One region of the Kribbella polygonati genome, then DNA from elsewhere that is predicted to be linked to it. Evidence: riboswitches for the same ligand, from Rfam matches in the RefSeq annotation. Region 1 holds a riboswitch; the other holds the start of a gene.
What was found. A riboswitch is a leader RNA that binds a small molecule or an ion and turns the genes downstream of it on or off. The one in region 1 is predicted to bind ZMP and ZTP.

Region 1 (7,930 bases):
GCGGGCTCGGCCGGTTTCGGGATCGAGATGGTCCGGTTGTTCCAGGTGGAGCTGGAGCACTACGAGAAGCTCGAGGGTGCCACGCTCAGCCTGGACGGCAAGTCCAACCGGCTGAGCGCGCTGATCCGGGGCAATCTGGCGATGGCGATGCAGGGCCTGGCCGTGGTGCCGCTGTTCGCGGGCTACGACGAGGACCTGAAGGGCGGGCGGATCTTCTCCTACGACGCCACCGGCGGGCGGTACGAGGAGACCCACTTCCACAGCGTCGGCTCGGGCTCGCTGTTCGCCCGCGGCGCGCTGAAGAAGCTCTACCGCCCGGACCTGTCCGAGACCGACTGCGTGACGGTGACGATCCAGTCCCTGATCGACGCGGCCGACGACGACTCGGCGACCGGTGGACCGGACATGCTGCGACGGATCTTCCCGGTGGTCGGCGTGGTCACCGCGGACGGTTACCGGCGGCTGCCCGAGGACGAGGTGGCGGCGCTGGTCGACGCGGCCTGGGCGCAGCGGCACGAGCGTCCCGACGGTCCCGCAGCCACGTCCCTGACCTGATCACCCCGAACTGACAGAGGACTCATGAGCGTTCCCTTCTACGTCTCGCCCGAGCAGCTGATGCGGGACCGGGCGGACTTCGCCCGGAAAGGCATCGCCAAGGGCCGCAGCGCGATCGCGCTGCAATATGCCGACGGCATCCTGTTCGTCGCGGAGAACCGGTCGCCCGCGCTGCACAAGGTGGCCGAGATCTACGACCGGATGGCGTTCGCCGCCGTCGGCCGGTACAACGAGTTCGAGAACCTGCGGATCGCCGGCGTCCGGCTGGCCGACATGCGTGGGTACTCCTACGACCGGCGTGACGTCACCGGCCGCGCGCTCGCGAACGCGTACGCGCAGACGCTCGGTGCGATCTTCTCCTCCGGTGGCGAGAAGCCGCTCGAGGTGGAGATCCTGGTCGCGGAGGTCGGCGCGAGCGCCGGCGACGACCAGATCTACCGGCTCACGTACGACGGCTCGATCGCCGACGTCCAGGGGTACGCGGTGATGGGCGGCCCGGCCGACCAGGTCGCGGACTACGTCGGCGAGCACTACCGCGACGGCATCTCCCTGGCCGGCGCGCTCCGGCTCGCCGTCGACGCCCTGGCGCACGACGGCACCGAGGTCCGCGAGCTCACCCCGGACCAGTTGGAGGTCGCCGTACTGGACCGGACCCGGACCCAGGTGCGCAAGTTCAAGCGGATCTCCGAGGAGACCCTCGAACGCATCCTCTCCGAGTCCCGCCCCGCCCCGGACCCCACCGACGGCGAGACCCCCGAGGACGCGGCCGCCTCCGACGGAGCAGACGCCCCCGCCGGCGACACCTCGGCAAACCCCGAGGACACCGCCTCCACCGAGGCCCCAGTCGCGCCGCCGTCCAACGACGACGCACCAGTAGCCCCACCAGAAGACCCCAACGACAACCGCCCCCTGTGACAGACCAAACCGAGCCCTCAGCCGCCACCACCAACGTGGCGGCTGAGCCTTCTCACCCCCCGGCACCCACCACCCACGCCCTGGCACCGACAACCCCGGCTCCCACCACCCTGGCACCCACTGCCCACGCCCCGGCTCGCACCACACACGCACCGGCTCCTACCACCTCGGCTCCCATCGCCCCGGCACCGACAGCCCCGGCACCCACCACCCACGCCCCGCCTCCTGCCACCCGCCCGCCGGCTGAGCAGTCGCACGCGGCCGCCGCGCACGTGCCAGCTGAGCCATGTCATGTGTCGGCTCTCGCCGCCGACGCGTCGGCTGAGCGGCCTCACGCGCACGCGCCCGCCACTCATACGCCGGCTGAGCCGTCTCAGGCCTCAGCACCCACTGCCCACGGCTCGGCTCCCACCATCCACGTGTCGGCTGAGCGGTCTTCCGCGCCTGCGCCCGGCGCGCCTGCGCCTGTGCCTGCCGCTCCTGCGCCTGCCGCTCCCGCGCCTGTGCCTGCCGCTCCCGCGCCTATGCCCGGCGCCGACGTGGAGGGGGTTGTGGTTGCGCCTGCTGACCCGGTGCCTTGGGAGTTGTTGGGGGAGGAGTTGGGGTTTGAGCGGTTTCTGTCTGTGCGGTTGCGGCGGTACCGGATGCCGGACGGGCGTGAGGTGGAGTGGGACGTGGCCGGGCGTGAGGCGGGCGTCGACGCCGGGGTGACGGTGCTGCCGTTGACGCCGGAGGGGCGGATCGTGACGATCCGGATGTTCCGCGCCGGTCCCGACGCCGTGGTGACGAACCTCCCGGGCGGTCTCGTCGAGCCTGGTGAGGACGTCGCCGTGGCCGGTGCCCGCGAGCTGGAGGAGGAGACCGGCTACACCTGCGAGACCCTCGACGTGGTCGGCTGGCAGTGGTCCGGCGCGTCGTCGACGTTCCGCAAGTACGTCGCCATCGCCCGCGGCTGCCGCCCCGACGGCAAGCAGCAGCTGGACGAGGCCGAGGACTGCGTACCGGTCGAGCTGACCGTCGATGCTTTCCGCGCCGAACTCCGCAACCCCGGCGCGATGACCGGCATCGACGCCGCCTACCTCGCACTGGACCACGCAGGCCTGCTCTAGACTGAGGCCGGACCGCGACTGGCGCTGAGGTGGAGGAACCACCGGGGAACGGTCTGCCATCCGGCTTCGCCGCGCGCCTGGGCACCTTCGAACTCAGAGGAGTGCGCGGATGAGTGCTGAGCTGATGATCGGAACCGACCTCGCCGCCGACATGGTGGCCAAGGCAGCGGAACGGGCAAGCGCCCTGCAGGAGCAGTACGGCGTACAGCCGTGCCTGGCGACGGTACTGGTCGGCGACGATCCGGCGTCGGCGACGTACGTACGGATGAAGCAGAACCGGTCGAAGAAGGCCGGCATCGCCTCCCGCAGTGTCGTCCTGCCGGCCACGACGACCACCGCGGAACTGGTCGCGGAGCTCACCAAGCTGTCCGAGGACCCGGCGGTGCACGGGATCCTGCTGCAGCACCCGGTGCCGGCGCAGATCGACGAGCGGGCCGCGTTCGAGGCGATCGACCCTGGCAAGGACGTGGACGGCGTGACGATGCGCTCGTTTGCGGCGATGGCGTTCGGCGACCCCGGGTTCCGGTCGGCCACGCCCGGCGGGATCATGCGGCTGCTCGCGGCGTACGACGTACCGCTGGAAGGCGCGCACGCCGTGGTGATCGGCCGCAGCCCGATCCTCGGGAAGCCGGCCGGCATGTTGCTGCTGGCATCGAACGCGACTGTCACCTACGCGCACTCCCGGACCCGCGACCTGGCGGACCTGGTGCGGACCGCCGACGTGGTGATCGCCGCGGTCGGCAAGCCGAACGTCGTCCGCGGCGACTGGCTGAAGCCGGGCGCGGTGGTCGTCGACGCGGGGTACAACGAAGGCAACGTCGGCGACGTCCACTTCGCCGAGGCGGCCGAGGTCGCGCGGCTGATCACCCCGGTTCCGGGCGGCGTCGGCCCGATGACGATCGCGCTGCTCCTGGAGCAGACCCTCGACGCGGCTGAGACGGCTGTCCACTCCTTGACTACCCTGAACTAGTCTTTGGGGCAGACGAACTAGGAGGAGCGACGTGGCGGTACGCGCGATCCGGGGTGCCACCCAGCTGGACGTGGACGAGCGCGAGCACCTGCTCGAGCGGTCCGCGGAGCTGGTGAAGGCGGTCCTGGAGGCGAACGATCTGGAGAACGAGGATCTGATCAGCATCCTGTTCACCGTCACGTCGGACCTCCGCTCGGAGTTCCCGGCGGTCGCGGGCCGGCAGATCGGGCTGACCGACGTACCGCTGATGTGCATGCAGGAGATCCCGGTGCCGCACGCGCTGCCGCGGGTCGTCCGGCTGATGGTGCACACCGAGACGCCGCGTTCCCGGGACAAGATCCAGCACGTGTACCTGCATGGCGCGGTAGCCCTCCGCCCAGACCTGACCGGCGCCCAGTGACCGAATTGCGCGGCCCCGTCCGGATTGTCGGGACCGGGTTGATCGGGACGTCGATCGGGCTGGCGCTGGCCCGGTTGGGGGTCGTCGTGGAGCTGGTCGACGGGAACCCCGACAACGCGTTGATGGCCGAGCGGATCGGGGCCGGCTCGCGCCTGGTGGAGATCGAGCCGCAGCTGGTCGTGGTCGCCGTACCGCCGGACCACGTCGGCGCGGTCGTCGCCGCGCAGCTCGAACAAACCAAAGCGGTCGTGACCGACGCGGCCAGCGTCAAGAGCAAACCGCTCGCCGACGCGCGCGGCCTGACCGAGGACGTCAGCCGGTACGTCGGCAGTCACCCGATGGCCGGCTCCGAACGCAACGGCCCGCTGGCCGCGCGCGCCGACCTGTTCGACGGCGCCACGTGGGCGATCACCCCGCACGACACCAGCGATCCGGACGCCGTGGACCTGGTACGGCGGTTGGCCGAGGCCTGTGGCGCCCGGACGGTCGAGATGTCCGTGGCGGACCACGACCTCGGCGTCGCACGCGTCTCCCACCTGCCGCACCTGATGTCCGCGCTCGCCGCCGGGACGCTGGCCGACGCCCCGTCGTCACACCTCGAGCTGTCCGGCCAGGGCGTCCGCGACGTGACCCGGATCGCGGCCGGCGACCCGCGGCTGTGGACCCAGATCGTGTCCGCGAACTCGACCGCGCTGACCGGCCTGCTGGAGCAGATCCGCGGCGAGCTCGACCGGCTGCTCGTTGCCCTCGGCAAGGAAGAGGCCGGCGAGGAGCTGACCGCGATCCTCGGTCAGGGGGTGTCCGGCGCGATCCGCGTGCCGGGCAAGCACGGCGCCCCGCACATCGACCTGGTCACGGTCCTGGTGACGATCCCGGACCGCCCCGGCCAGCTGGCGAAGCTGTTCGCCGACGCCGCCGAGTCCGGTGCCAACGTCGAGGACCTGCGGATCGACCACAGTCCCGGCCGCCCGGTCGGTGAGGTCGAGCTCGCGGTCAAACCCGGCACGGTGGACCAGTTGGTCGAGGCGCTGACCACCCGCGGGTGGGTGGTCCACACCTGAACTGTCCCTCGGCGAAGGTAATCTTCGGGGCATGATCATCGCTGTGGACGGGCCGAGCGGTTCCGGTAAGTCGAGCACCGCCCGCGGAGTGGCCACCCGGCTCGGACTGCGGTACCTGGACACCGGCGCGACGTACCGCGCGGTGACCTGGTCGGCGGTCGAGCGCGGGCTGGACCTGGACGACACGGCGGCGGTCGCGCGGCGGGCGCGGGAGCTCGAGCTGGAGGTCAGCACCGACCCGGGCCGGCAGTTCGTGATCGCCGACGGGACCGACATCACGGCCGCGATCCGGGAGCCCCGGATCAGCGAGGTGGTCTCGAAGATCGCCACCAACCTGGACGTCCGGGCGGAGCTGATCCGGCGCCAGCGGGCGATCATCGACGACGCCCAGGACGCCGGCGGGATCGTCGTCGAGGGCCGTGACATCGCCACCGTGGTCGCCACCGACGCGGAGCTCAAGGTGCTGCTGACCGCCGACCAGGACGCCCGGATGGCCCGCCGCGGCGCCGAGCTCGCGGCCGGCTCGGTGACGGCGGCCGAGCTCCGGGACCAGATCGTCCGGCGGGACGCCGACGACTCGACCGTGTCGGAGTTCCAGGTCGCCTCCGACGGTGCGGTCACGATCGACTCCACCGACCTGACCCTCGAGGAGGTCATCGACGTGATCAGCCGACTAGCGAAGGAGACTGTCCCTCAGGGTCGGGAGCTATGACGGCAGAACTCACCAGGCACCGGGATCTGCCGCGGACCGATGATCTGCCGGCGCTTCCGTATCGGCTGGCGTTGCCGATGCGGACAGTGGCGAGGCCGTACTTCCGGCTCAGGTACGACCTGCACATCCACCACGAGGACCGGTTCCCGCTGACCGGTCCGTTGCTGATGACACCGAACCACCTGAGCCTGCTGGACGCCCCGTTGCTCGGTGCGATGGCGCCGCGGATGCTGCACCAGCTCGGCAAGATCGAGGTGTTCGGCGGGTTCCAGGGCGTGTTCCTGCGCCGGATCGGGCAGATCCCGGTCGACCGCTCGGCGTACGACGTACTCGCCGTCCGCCGCTCGATCCAGGTCCTGCGGGACGGCCGGGTGCTGAACATCTACCCCGAAGGCACCCGCGGGCCGGGCGACTTCGGCCGGATCCGGAGCGGGGTGGCGTACCTGGCGATGGTGACCGGCGCGCCGATCCTGCCGGTGGCGCTGATGGGGACCCGGTTGCCGGACGGCGGCGTCGAGGGTCATCCGCCGACCGGAAGCCGGATCGACGTGGTGTACGGCGAGGCCTTCGCGGTGGAGCGCGTACCCTTTCCCAGGAGACATTCCGACGTACAGGCGGTCGCCGACCACATCGGTGACGTGCTGCGCGCCCATGTGAAGGCGGCCGTCGAAGAAACCGGCCACCCACTTCCGGGCTGGCGTAACCAGAGGGACCCCCATGACTGACCTGCCCACCGAAGTACCGACGCACGAGCGCGACGACGCCGGCCCGCTGCCCGTGCTCGCGATCGTCGGGCGGCCGAACGTGGGCAAGTCCACGCTGGTCAACCGCATCATCGGCCGCCGCGAGGCGGTCGTCGAGGACACCCCCGGCGTCACCCGGGACCGGGTCTCGTACGACGCCAACTGGGCCGGCCGCGAGTTCACCGTGGTCGACACCGGCGGCTGGGACCCGGACGCGGTCGGGATGGCCGCGCTGGTCGCGGCGCAGGCCGAGGTCGCGATCAACGCGGCCGACGCGGTGCTGTTCGTGGTCGACGCGGTGGTCGGCATCACCGACGCCGACGAGGCCGTCGTCCGGGTACTGCGGAAGTCCGGGAAGCCCGTCGTACTGGCCGCCAACAAGGTCGACGACCAGCGCATCGAGGCCGAGGCGATGAACCTCTGGGCGCTCGGCATCGGCGAGCCGTTCCCGATCTCGGCGATGCACGGCCGCGGCACCGGCGACATGCTGGACGCGGTCCTGGCCGCGCTGCCGGAGGCACCGGCCGAGCGTGACGACGAGCTCGGCGGCCCGCGCCGGGTGGCGATCGTCGGCAAGCCGAACGTCGGCAAGTCGTCGCTGCTGAACAAGGTCGCCAAGGAGGACCGGGTCGTCGTCAGCGACGTCGCCGGTACGACGGTGGACCCGGTCGACGAGCTGATCACGCTGAGCGGCACGGAGTACCGCTTCATCGACACGGCCGGCATCCGGCGCAAGGTGAAGAACTCCCAGGGCCATGAGTACTACGCCTCGCTGCGGACCAACGCCGCGATCGAGCGGGCCGAGGTCGTGGTGGTCGTGATCGACGCCTCACAGTCGATCACCGAGCAGGACCTGCGGATCATGAACGCGGTCGAGGAGGCCGGCAAGGCGCTGGTGATCGCGTACAACAAGTGGGACCTGATGGACGACGAGCGCCGGTACTACCTGGAGCGCGAGATCGACCGCGACCTGGTGCAGTTCCGCTGGGCGCCGCGGGTGAACATCAGCGCGCTCACCGGCTGGCACATGGACAAGCTCGTCCCGGCGATCGAGGCCGCCCTCGAGGGCTGGCAGACCCGCGTCCCGACCGGCCAGCTGAACGCGTTCCTCGGCCGCCTGGTGGCCGCCCACCCGCACCCGGTCCGGTCCGGCAAGCAGCCGAAGATCCTGTTCGGCACCCAGGCCACCACGATGCCGCCGACCTTCGCGATCTTCACCTCCGGCCAGATCGAGGCGTCGTACCAGCGCTTCATCGAACGCCGCCTCCGCGAGGACTTCGGCTTCGTCGGCAGCCCGGTCCACGTCCAGATCCGAGCCCGCCAGAAGAACAAGAAACGCTGACCGGACCACCGTCCGAACCACCGTCCGAACCACCCCACCGGATGCTGTAAGGTAAACCCCGCTCACCTGAAAAGGCCGGGCATCGGGCTGTGGCGCAGTTTGGTAGCGCACCGGTCTGGGGGA
Region 2 (7,930 bases), 1.4 Mb from region 1:
CTTGGCCCGGCTCTTCGAGCCTTCCGGCAGGCCGACCCGGACGTCGACGCCGGAGTCGCGCAGCGAGAGCGCGTGGGCGTGGCCCTGGGAGCCGTAGCCGAGGACGGCCACGTGCCGGCCCTGGATCACCGACAGGTCGGCGTTGTCGTCGTAGAACATTTCAGCAGCCACTTCGGGCACTTCTCCTTAGTGTTGATTCGGTACGGCGGCGGCGGTACGGCCCGGCGGCGGCGCCGGTACCGGGTGCGAGTGGTTGGCGGGTCGCGCCTGGACGTTCGGCGGTCCGGTCTGGACGTGCGGCGGCGGCACCGGGACCGGCCGCAGGGTGCGGTCGGAGATCGAGCGGCTGCCGCGGCCGATCGCCACCATGCCGGACTGCACCAGCTCGCGGACGCCGAAGGGTTCCAGCACCCGGAGCATGGCCTCGAGCTTCTCGGGATTGCCGGTCGCCTCGATCGTGATCGCGTCCGGTGCCACGTCCACCACCTTGGCACGGAACAGCTGGACGGTCTCCAGCACCTGGCCGCGGGTCAGCGTGTCCGCCTTGACCTTGACCAGCAGCAGTTCGCGCTGGACCGTCTGGGTGGGCTCGAGCTCGACGATCTTGATCACGTTCACGAGCTTGTTCAGCTGCTTGGTGATCTGCTCGAGCGGCTGCTCCTCGACGGTCACCGCGATCGTCATCCGGGACACCTCGGGGTGCTCGGTCGGACCGACCGCGAGCGAGTCGATGTTGAACCCGCGACGGGAGATCAGCGCGGCCACCCGGGCCAGCACACCGTGCTTGTTCTCGACCAGGATCGACAGGGTGTGTTTCGACATCAGAGTTCCTCGCCTTCCCAGCTCGGCGCCATGTCGCGGGCGATCTGGATCTCGTCGTTGCTGACGCCGGCGGCGACCATCGGCCACACCATCGCGTCCCGGTGCACGACGAAGTCGACCACGACCGGTGCGTCGGTGACCGCCATCGCCTTCTCGATGGTGGCGTCCAGCGAGTCCTTGTCGGAGCAGCGCAGCCCGACGCCGCCCATCGCCTCGGCCAGCTTGGCGAAGTCCGGGATCCGGGTCGAGTGCAGGTCGGTGTTGGAGTACCGCTTGTCGTAGAACAGCGTCTGCCACTGCCGGACCATGCCCAGCGACTGGTTGTTGATCACCGCGACCTTGATCGGGATGCCCTCCAGCGCGCAGGTGACCAGCTCCTGGTTGGTCATCTGGAAGCAGCCGTCGCCGTCGATCGCCCAGACGGTCTTGTCCGGGCGGGCGACCTTGGCGCCCATCGCGGCCGGTACGGCGTACCCCATGGTGCCGAGGCCGCCGGAGTTCAGCCAGTGGCCGGGCTTCTCGAACGGCAGGAAGTGCGCGGACCACATCTGGTGCTGGCCGACGCCCGCGGTGTACACGGTGTCCGGGCCGGCGATCTGGCCGATCCGCTGGATCACGTGCTGCGGCGACAGCGTGCCGTCCTCGGGCTCGTCGTACCCGAGCGGGTAACGGGCCCGGACGTCCTCCAGCTGGTGCCGCCAGGCGTCGTACGACGGGGTCCGGCCGGCGGTCGCGATCTCGGTCCGGAGCGCGGCGATCAGGTCGGTGATGACCTCCTTGCAGTCGCCCACGATCGGCACGTCCGCGGCCCGGTTCTTGCCGATCTCGGCCGGGTCGATGTCGGCGTGGATGACCTTCGCGTCCGGGGCGAACGAGTCCAGCTTGCCGGTCACCCGGTCGTCGAAGCGGGCGCCGAGCGTGATCAGCAGGTCGGACCGCTGCAGCGCGCCGACCGCGGACACCGAGCCGTGCATACCGGGCATCCCGAAGTGCAGCTCGTGGGTGTCGGGCAGCGCGCCGCGGGCCATCAGCGTGGTGACCACCGGGATGCCGAGCAGCTCGGCGAGTTCCTTCAGCTCGGCGCTGGCCTGCGCGCGGATCACGCCGCCGCCGACGTACAGCACCGGCTTCTCGGCCGCGACGATCAGGCGGGCCGCCTCGCGCACCTGCTTCGGGTGCGGGCGGGTCACCGGCCGGTAGCCGGGCAGCGCGAGCTCGGTCGGCCACCGGAAGTCGACGCCGGTGGTCTGCATCGCATCCTTGGTGACGTCCACCAGCACCGGGCCGGGCCGGCCGGTGGAGGCGATGTGGAACGCCTCGGCGATCGTGGTCGCGATCTCGTTCGGGTCGGTCACCAGGAAGTTGTGCTTGGTGATCGGCATCGTGATGCCGCGGATGTCCGCCTCCTGGAAGGCGTCCGTACCGATCGCGGCGCCCGCCACCTGGCCGGTGATCGCCACCAGCGGCACCGAGTCCATGTAGGCGTCGGCGATCGGCGTCACCAGGTTGGTCGCGCCCGGCCCGGAGGTCGCCATGCAGACGCCGACCTTGCCGGACGCCGCGGCGTACCCCTGGGCGGCGTGGCCGGCGCCCTGCTCGTGACGTACCAGGATGTGGCGGATCTGGGTCGAGTCGAGCATCGGGTCGTACGCCGGGAGGATCGCGCCACCCGGGATGCCGAAGACGGTGTCCACTCCGGCATGTTCCAGTGCGCGGATCAGAGCCTGTGCCCCGGTCAGCTGCTCACTCATGAGTGCCTTCCCTCAGTCCTGTCACGATGGTTGTACTTTCGCGACCGATCCATCCTCGCTTGTGGCCGTCGTCCTGGCACTACTGGGTCGCAGATAGTCGCCCTGGCAACAAAAAACCCCTTCCGCCGGGTTGGCTGAAGGGGCGCGCTCGACTCTGTGGTCGCGTCAGTCGGCGCGCCGCACAAGTACGAGGAGAATCGATCGCATGTAGGCATTATTCGCCGAAACCTGCCGACCGGGTCAAGTTCAGCCGCCCACCGTCTCATTTTCTGAGACGCCCGTCTTACGGGCACACCCCTTAGGCTTTCGGGGTGACAGACGATCCGTACGGCGACGAACAACTGGTACAGCTCTACGATCTGGACAATCCGGCCGGTGCGGACCACGCGTACTACCGCGCCTTGGCCGAGGGCACCACGAAGGTCCTCGACTTCGGCTGCGGCACCGGCCTGCTGACGCGGTCGCTGGTCTCGCCCGGGCGGGAGGTGATCGGCATCGACCCCAGCTCCACGATGCTGGGGTACGCGCGCAAGCAGCCCGGCGCCGACGCGGTCACCTGGATCGAGGGCGACTACCGCGCCGTCGCGCCGACCGGCGACGTGGATCTGGTGGTCAGCAGCGGCAACACGATGATGCACGTCGCCGAACACGCGGCCAGCGTGGCCGCGCTGGCCGCCGCGCTGCGTCCCGGCGGCGTGTTCGCGTTCGAGTCGCGGAACCCGGCGATGCGCGCGTGGGAGCAGTGGACCAGTGAGGCGACGTACGGCGAACGCGACACGGTCGCCGGGCACCTGAAGGAGTGGCTCGAGCTGATCGAGATCGCCGACGGGCGGGTCGTGTTCGACGCGCACAACGTGTTCGAGGACGGGCACGACGCGGTCTACCGCAACGTCCTGTACTTCCGGTCCGCCGACGAGATCACCGCCGACCTGCGTGCGGCCGGCTTCTCCGAGGTGGTCGTCAACGGCGGCTGGCAGGGCGAGCCTTTGGCCGCGGACTCGCGGCTGCTGGTGGTGCGGGCGACGAAGTAGGGCGTGTCTGCCAGACACGCCCTAAGCTGGCGGCACCGCGACTGGCGAGGGTGGGGTACCACCGGGGAGCTTTCGAGCGGGGCGTCGTCCGCCTGGGCGCCTCGGACGTCGTTCGGAGGTCCGGATGCGGTTGCGGTACGGCATGAATCCCCATCAGGCGGCCACTCTCGAGAACGCGCCGTTCACGGTGCTCGCGGGTGCGCCGTCGTACATCAACATCCTCGACGCGCTGACCGGCTGGCAACTGGTGCGCGAGGCGGCGGAGCGGTTCGGCGTACCGGCCGCGGCGTCGTACAAGCACGTCTCGCCCGCCGGTGCGGCGCTCGGTACGACGCCGGCGGAGGCGTACACGCGGGCGCGGGATGCCGATCCGAAGTCGTCGTACGGCGACTTCGTGGCGGTCTCGCATCGCGTCGACCTGGAGCTGGCCGCGATGCTGAAGCGGGTCGTGTCGGACGGGATCATCGCGCCCGGGTACGACGACGGCGTACTGGAGATCCTGGCGGCGAAGAAGCGCGGGACGTACCTGGTGCTCGCGATCGACCCGTCGTATGAGCCGCCGGTGGAGGAGGTGCGCGAGGTGTACGGCGTACGGCTGACGCAGGAGCGGGACGCCGCGCCGCTCCCCCGCGACCTGCCGGACGACGCGGTGCTCGGGATGATCGTCGCGCGCTACACCCAGTCGAACACCGTGGTGCTGGTCAAGGACGGGATGACGATCGGCGTCGGTGCCGGGCAGCAGTCGCGCGTCGACTGCACCCGCCTGGCCGGGGAGAAGGCGGCGCTCTGGTCGGCCGGGCCGCTCGCCGGCGTGACGATGGTGTCGGACGGGCATCTGCCGTTCGCGGACAACGTCGAGGTGGCGCATCGGTACGGCGTGACCCACATCGTCGAGCCGGGCGGGTCGATCCGGTCCGACGAGGTCGCGGCTGCCTGCGCAACCCGGGGAATCACCTGGACCCCCACCGCCGTCCGCCTCTTCCGACACTGAGGGTTGGGGAGGATCCTGTCCCGCTCCGGGCGTGAAATCCTCCCCAAGCCGGCGCTTCAGACACTGAGCAGATGGGTGCCTGCGGCAACAGCTGCACGCACCTCGGCAGCGGTCTGCGGCGCGTCCAGGCGGGTGGTGTCGATCGCGTGCCGCTCGAGCTCGCCGAGGTCCGCGAACGCCTGGTGCATGCCGGTCAGCGCCTCGGCGTCGGTCAGCTCGGACTCGGGACGGTCCTGCCCACGCCGCAGGGTCGTCCCGAGGTCCGGGCGCAGGACGATGTACGACATCGTCCACTCCCCCTGCGCCGCGGCGGTCCGGAACGGCGCGAGGAACCACGGGCCGATGATGCCGTCCACCACCACGTCGTAGCCGCCGCGCGCGTAGGCGCCGACGGTCGCGACGACCGCGTCGATCACCACCTCGTTCTGCCGCTGGGATCCGGGGAGATACGGCGCGACGAAGCCGGTGCGGATCCCGCGGTAGTACTCGTCGGTCGTCAGGTGCATCGTCGGCCGCGGCGCGCCGGTCGCCACCAGACGCGCCACCGTCGTCTTGCCGGAACCGCACGGACCGGTCAGCAGCAACACCTCGCTCATGCCGACCGACGGTACCGATCAACCGCCCGCGACGCTCGGGAGTATCAGCAGTTCGTCGCCGTCGCGGACCGGTGTGCCGAGGCCGTCGAGGTCGCGGATGTTCTCGTCGCGCAGGTAGACGTTGACGTGCCGGCGGACCGCTCCCTGCTCGTCGGTGAGCCGCCGCCGGAGTGGTGCGTCGAGCGCGGCGAAGGCCTCCGCGACCGTGCGGGCCTCGACCTCCACGCGTTCGGCTCCGCCCGCGAACGGGCGGAGCACCGTCGGCAGCCGGACAGCGATCATTCGAGCACCGCTGCGCGGACCGTGAGGATGTCGGGCAGGTGGCTGGCGACCTCGACCCAGCTGTCGCCCGCGTCGGCGCTGGCGTAGACGCAGCCGTCCCGGGTGCCGACGTACACACCGGCCGGGTCGGCGGTGTCGGTCGTCATCGCGTCCCGCAGGACCGGCACGTACGACACGTCGGGCAGGCCGGAGGTCAGCGGCTCCCAGGTGGCGCCGGCGTCGCGCGAGCGGTAGACCCGGCACTTCGCGTCGGTCGGGATCCGGTTGCCGTCCGCGACCAGCGGGAACACGTACACGGTCTCCGGCTCGTGCGGGTGCACGACGATCGGGAACCCGAAGTCCGAGGGCAGCCCGTCCGCGATCGACTTCCAGATCGCGCCGCCGTCGTCGGACCGGTAGACGCCGTGATGGTTCTGCGCGAACATCCGCTCCGGTACGTCGGGGTGCGCCGCCAGCTTGTGCACGCACTGGCCGAACTCCGGGTCCGGGTCCGGCATGAAGTACGCCTTGATGCCGTGGTTCGCCGGCGACCAGGTCGTCCCGCCGTCGGTGGTCTGGTAGACGCCGCCGGTCGACATCGCGACGCTGAGCCGGTCCGGGTCGGTGGCGTGCGGCAGCACCGTGTGCACCGCCTGACCGCCGAATCCCGCACCCCAGTCCTTCCGGTGCGGGTGGTCCCACAGGCCCCTGACCAGCTCGAACGTCACGCCGCCGTCGGTCGACTTCCACAGCGCGGACGGCTGCGTGCCGGCGTACACGACGCCGGGCTGGCCTTCCGGCGCGGCCTGGATCTGCCACACCCGCTCCAGCGACGCGTCGGCGTCCTTCGGGAACCCGATCGAGCCCTCCGGCGGCTCCGCCCAGGTCTTGCCGAGGTCGTCGCAGTGGAAGACCGCCGGCCCCCAGTGCTCGCTGGTGCCGCCGACGAACAGCCGCGCCCGGTCGCCGCGGGTGTCGACGCCGACGGCGTACACACCCTGCATCTCGAACTCGGGCACCGGCCCGTCGAGCCGCCAGTCCTTCCGGGCAGCGTCGCTCCGGCCGATCCAGAGCCCTTTCTTGGTCCCGATCAGCAGTACGGCCTCGGACATCGTCGTCCTCCTCCTAGCGCGGTGGACCTGCCACCACATTGATCAACGGTTCCCCGGACGCGTGGCGCTCCAGCTGCGCCCGCACCAGCCGGGCGACCCGCGGCGCGAACGCCGTCGACGCGCCGCCGCGGTGCGGATTGATCAGCACGTTCGGAGCAGACCACAGCGGATGTCCGGCGGGCAACGGCTCGGGGTCGGTGACGTCCAGCGCGGCCCGGATCCGCCCGGTGCCGAGCTCGGCGAGCAACGCGTCGGTGTCCACGACGACACCGCGCGCGACGTTCACCAGCAGCGCGCCGTCCTTCATCCGCTTGAGGAACGTCGCGTCCACCATCCGCGTGGTCTCCGGCGTCGCGGGGGTCAGCAGTACGACGACGTCCGCACGCGGCAGCAGCTCGGGCAGCTCGGAGATCGGGTGTACGCCGTCCCGCGGCCGCCGCGCGACCCGGATCACGTCGCACTCGAACCCGGTCAGCCGCCGCTCCAGCGCCTCGCCGATCGCGCCGTACCCGAGGATCAGCACGGTCCGGTCCGCGAGCGAGTCGTCGACCTCGTCGTACGAGCCCGGCCAGAACTGCCGGTCCTGGTCGCGGACCGCGCGCGGGAGGTTCCGGAACGTCGCCAGGATCAGCCCGACCGCCAGCTCCGCCGTGGACGCGTCGTGCACGCCGCGCGCGTTGCACAACGTCACGCCGTCGGCGAGCCGCGACTGGACGTGCTCGAACCCGGCCGTCTGCAGCTGCACGACCTGCAGCGAGGGCATCTCCTTGACGACGTCGAACACGTCACCGCCGCCCATGTAGCTGGGCACGTAGAACTCCACCTCGGCGAGCGACTTCGGCCGCTCTCCGCCGGCGAACAGCTCCACGTCGAACCCCGCGGGCACCCCTCCGAGAAACGCCTCGGGGTCCTCCCACGGAAGCCATGCCTTCACCACGTCAGCCATGTCACAGAACCTACTCGGAGCCGTGGACAGTTTGAACTCCCGTGCCACGGAGCGGGCACCGTCGTACTCTGGATCGGTGCCTTCGACATCGGATGTGGCGGCGGTGGTGGCGCACGATCAGGCCGTCGGGCGGCTGCGGGAGTCGTACGAACGGATCCCGCCCGGCGAACCGGTCCGGCTCGCGAAGCGCAGCTCGAACCTGTTCCGGCCGCGCACCGACACCGAGCGTCCCGGGCTGGACGTCTCGGGGCTGACCGGGGTGATCGGCGTCGACCAGGACGCCCGGACCGCCGACGTCCAGGGCATGTGCACGTACGAGGACCTGGTCGCCGCGACCCTCCCGCACGGGCTCACGCCGATGGTCGTCCCGCAACTCAAGACGATCACGCTCGGCGGCGCGGTCACCGGGCTCGGCATCGA

Region 2: linked by a shared signal. The riboswitch ahead of ACQHIV_RS01775 (5-aminoimidazole-4-carboxamide ribonucleotide transformylase) and the one ahead of ACQHIV_RS08700 (bifunctional 5,10-methylenetetrahydrofolate dehydrogenase/5,10-methenyltetrahydrofolate cyclohydrolase) in region 1 are both predicted to bind ZMP and ZTP.

The regions. Positions count from the first base shown of each region.
Region 1 is NZ_CP190129.1:1,844,175-1,852,104, forward strand. It holds gene prcB (proteasome subunit beta) at 1-555, shown strand, start outside; gene prcA (proteasome subunit alpha) at 580-1,470, shown strand; gene ACQHIV_RS08695 (NUDIX hydrolase) at 2,094-2,579, shown strand; ZMP/ZTP riboswitch at 2,584-2,669, shown strand; gene ACQHIV_RS08700 (bifunctional 5,10-methylenetetrahydrofolate dehydrogenase/5,10-methenyltetrahydrofolate cyclohydrolase) at 2,689-3,549, shown strand; gene aroH (chorismate mutase) at 3,581-3,949, shown strand; gene ACQHIV_RS08710 (prephenate dehydrogenase) at 3,946-5,010, shown strand; gene cmk ((d)CMP kinase) at 5,042-5,722, shown strand; gene ACQHIV_RS08720 (lysophospholipid acyltransferase family protein) at 5,719-6,447, shown strand; gene der (ribosome biogenesis GTPase Der) at 6,440-7,807, shown strand; tRNA gene ACQHIV_RS08730 (tRNA-Pro) at 7,891-7,930, shown strand, end outside.
Region 2 is NZ_CP190129.1:394,325-402,254, reverse strand. It holds gene ilvC (ketol-acid reductoisomerase) at 1-159, opposite strand, end outside; gene ilvN (acetolactate synthase small subunit) at 187-822, opposite strand; gene ACQHIV_RS01785 (acetolactate synthase large subunit) at 822-2,573, opposite strand; gene ACQHIV_RS01780 (class I SAM-dependent methyltransferase) at 2,885-3,604, shown strand; ZMP/ZTP riboswitch at 3,632-3,709, shown strand; gene ACQHIV_RS01775 (5-aminoimidazole-4-carboxamide ribonucleotide transformylase) at 3,729-4,595, shown strand; gene ACQHIV_RS01770 (AAA family ATPase) at 4,652-5,191, opposite strand; gene ACQHIV_RS01765 (MoaD/ThiS family protein) at 5,210-5,473, opposite strand; gene ACQHIV_RS01760 (WD40/YVTN/BNR-like repeat-containing protein) at 5,470-6,564, opposite strand; gene ACQHIV_RS01755 (2-hydroxyacid dehydrogenase) at 6,578-7,510, opposite strand; gene ACQHIV_RS01750 (FAD-binding oxidoreductase) at 7,587-7,930, shown strand, end outside.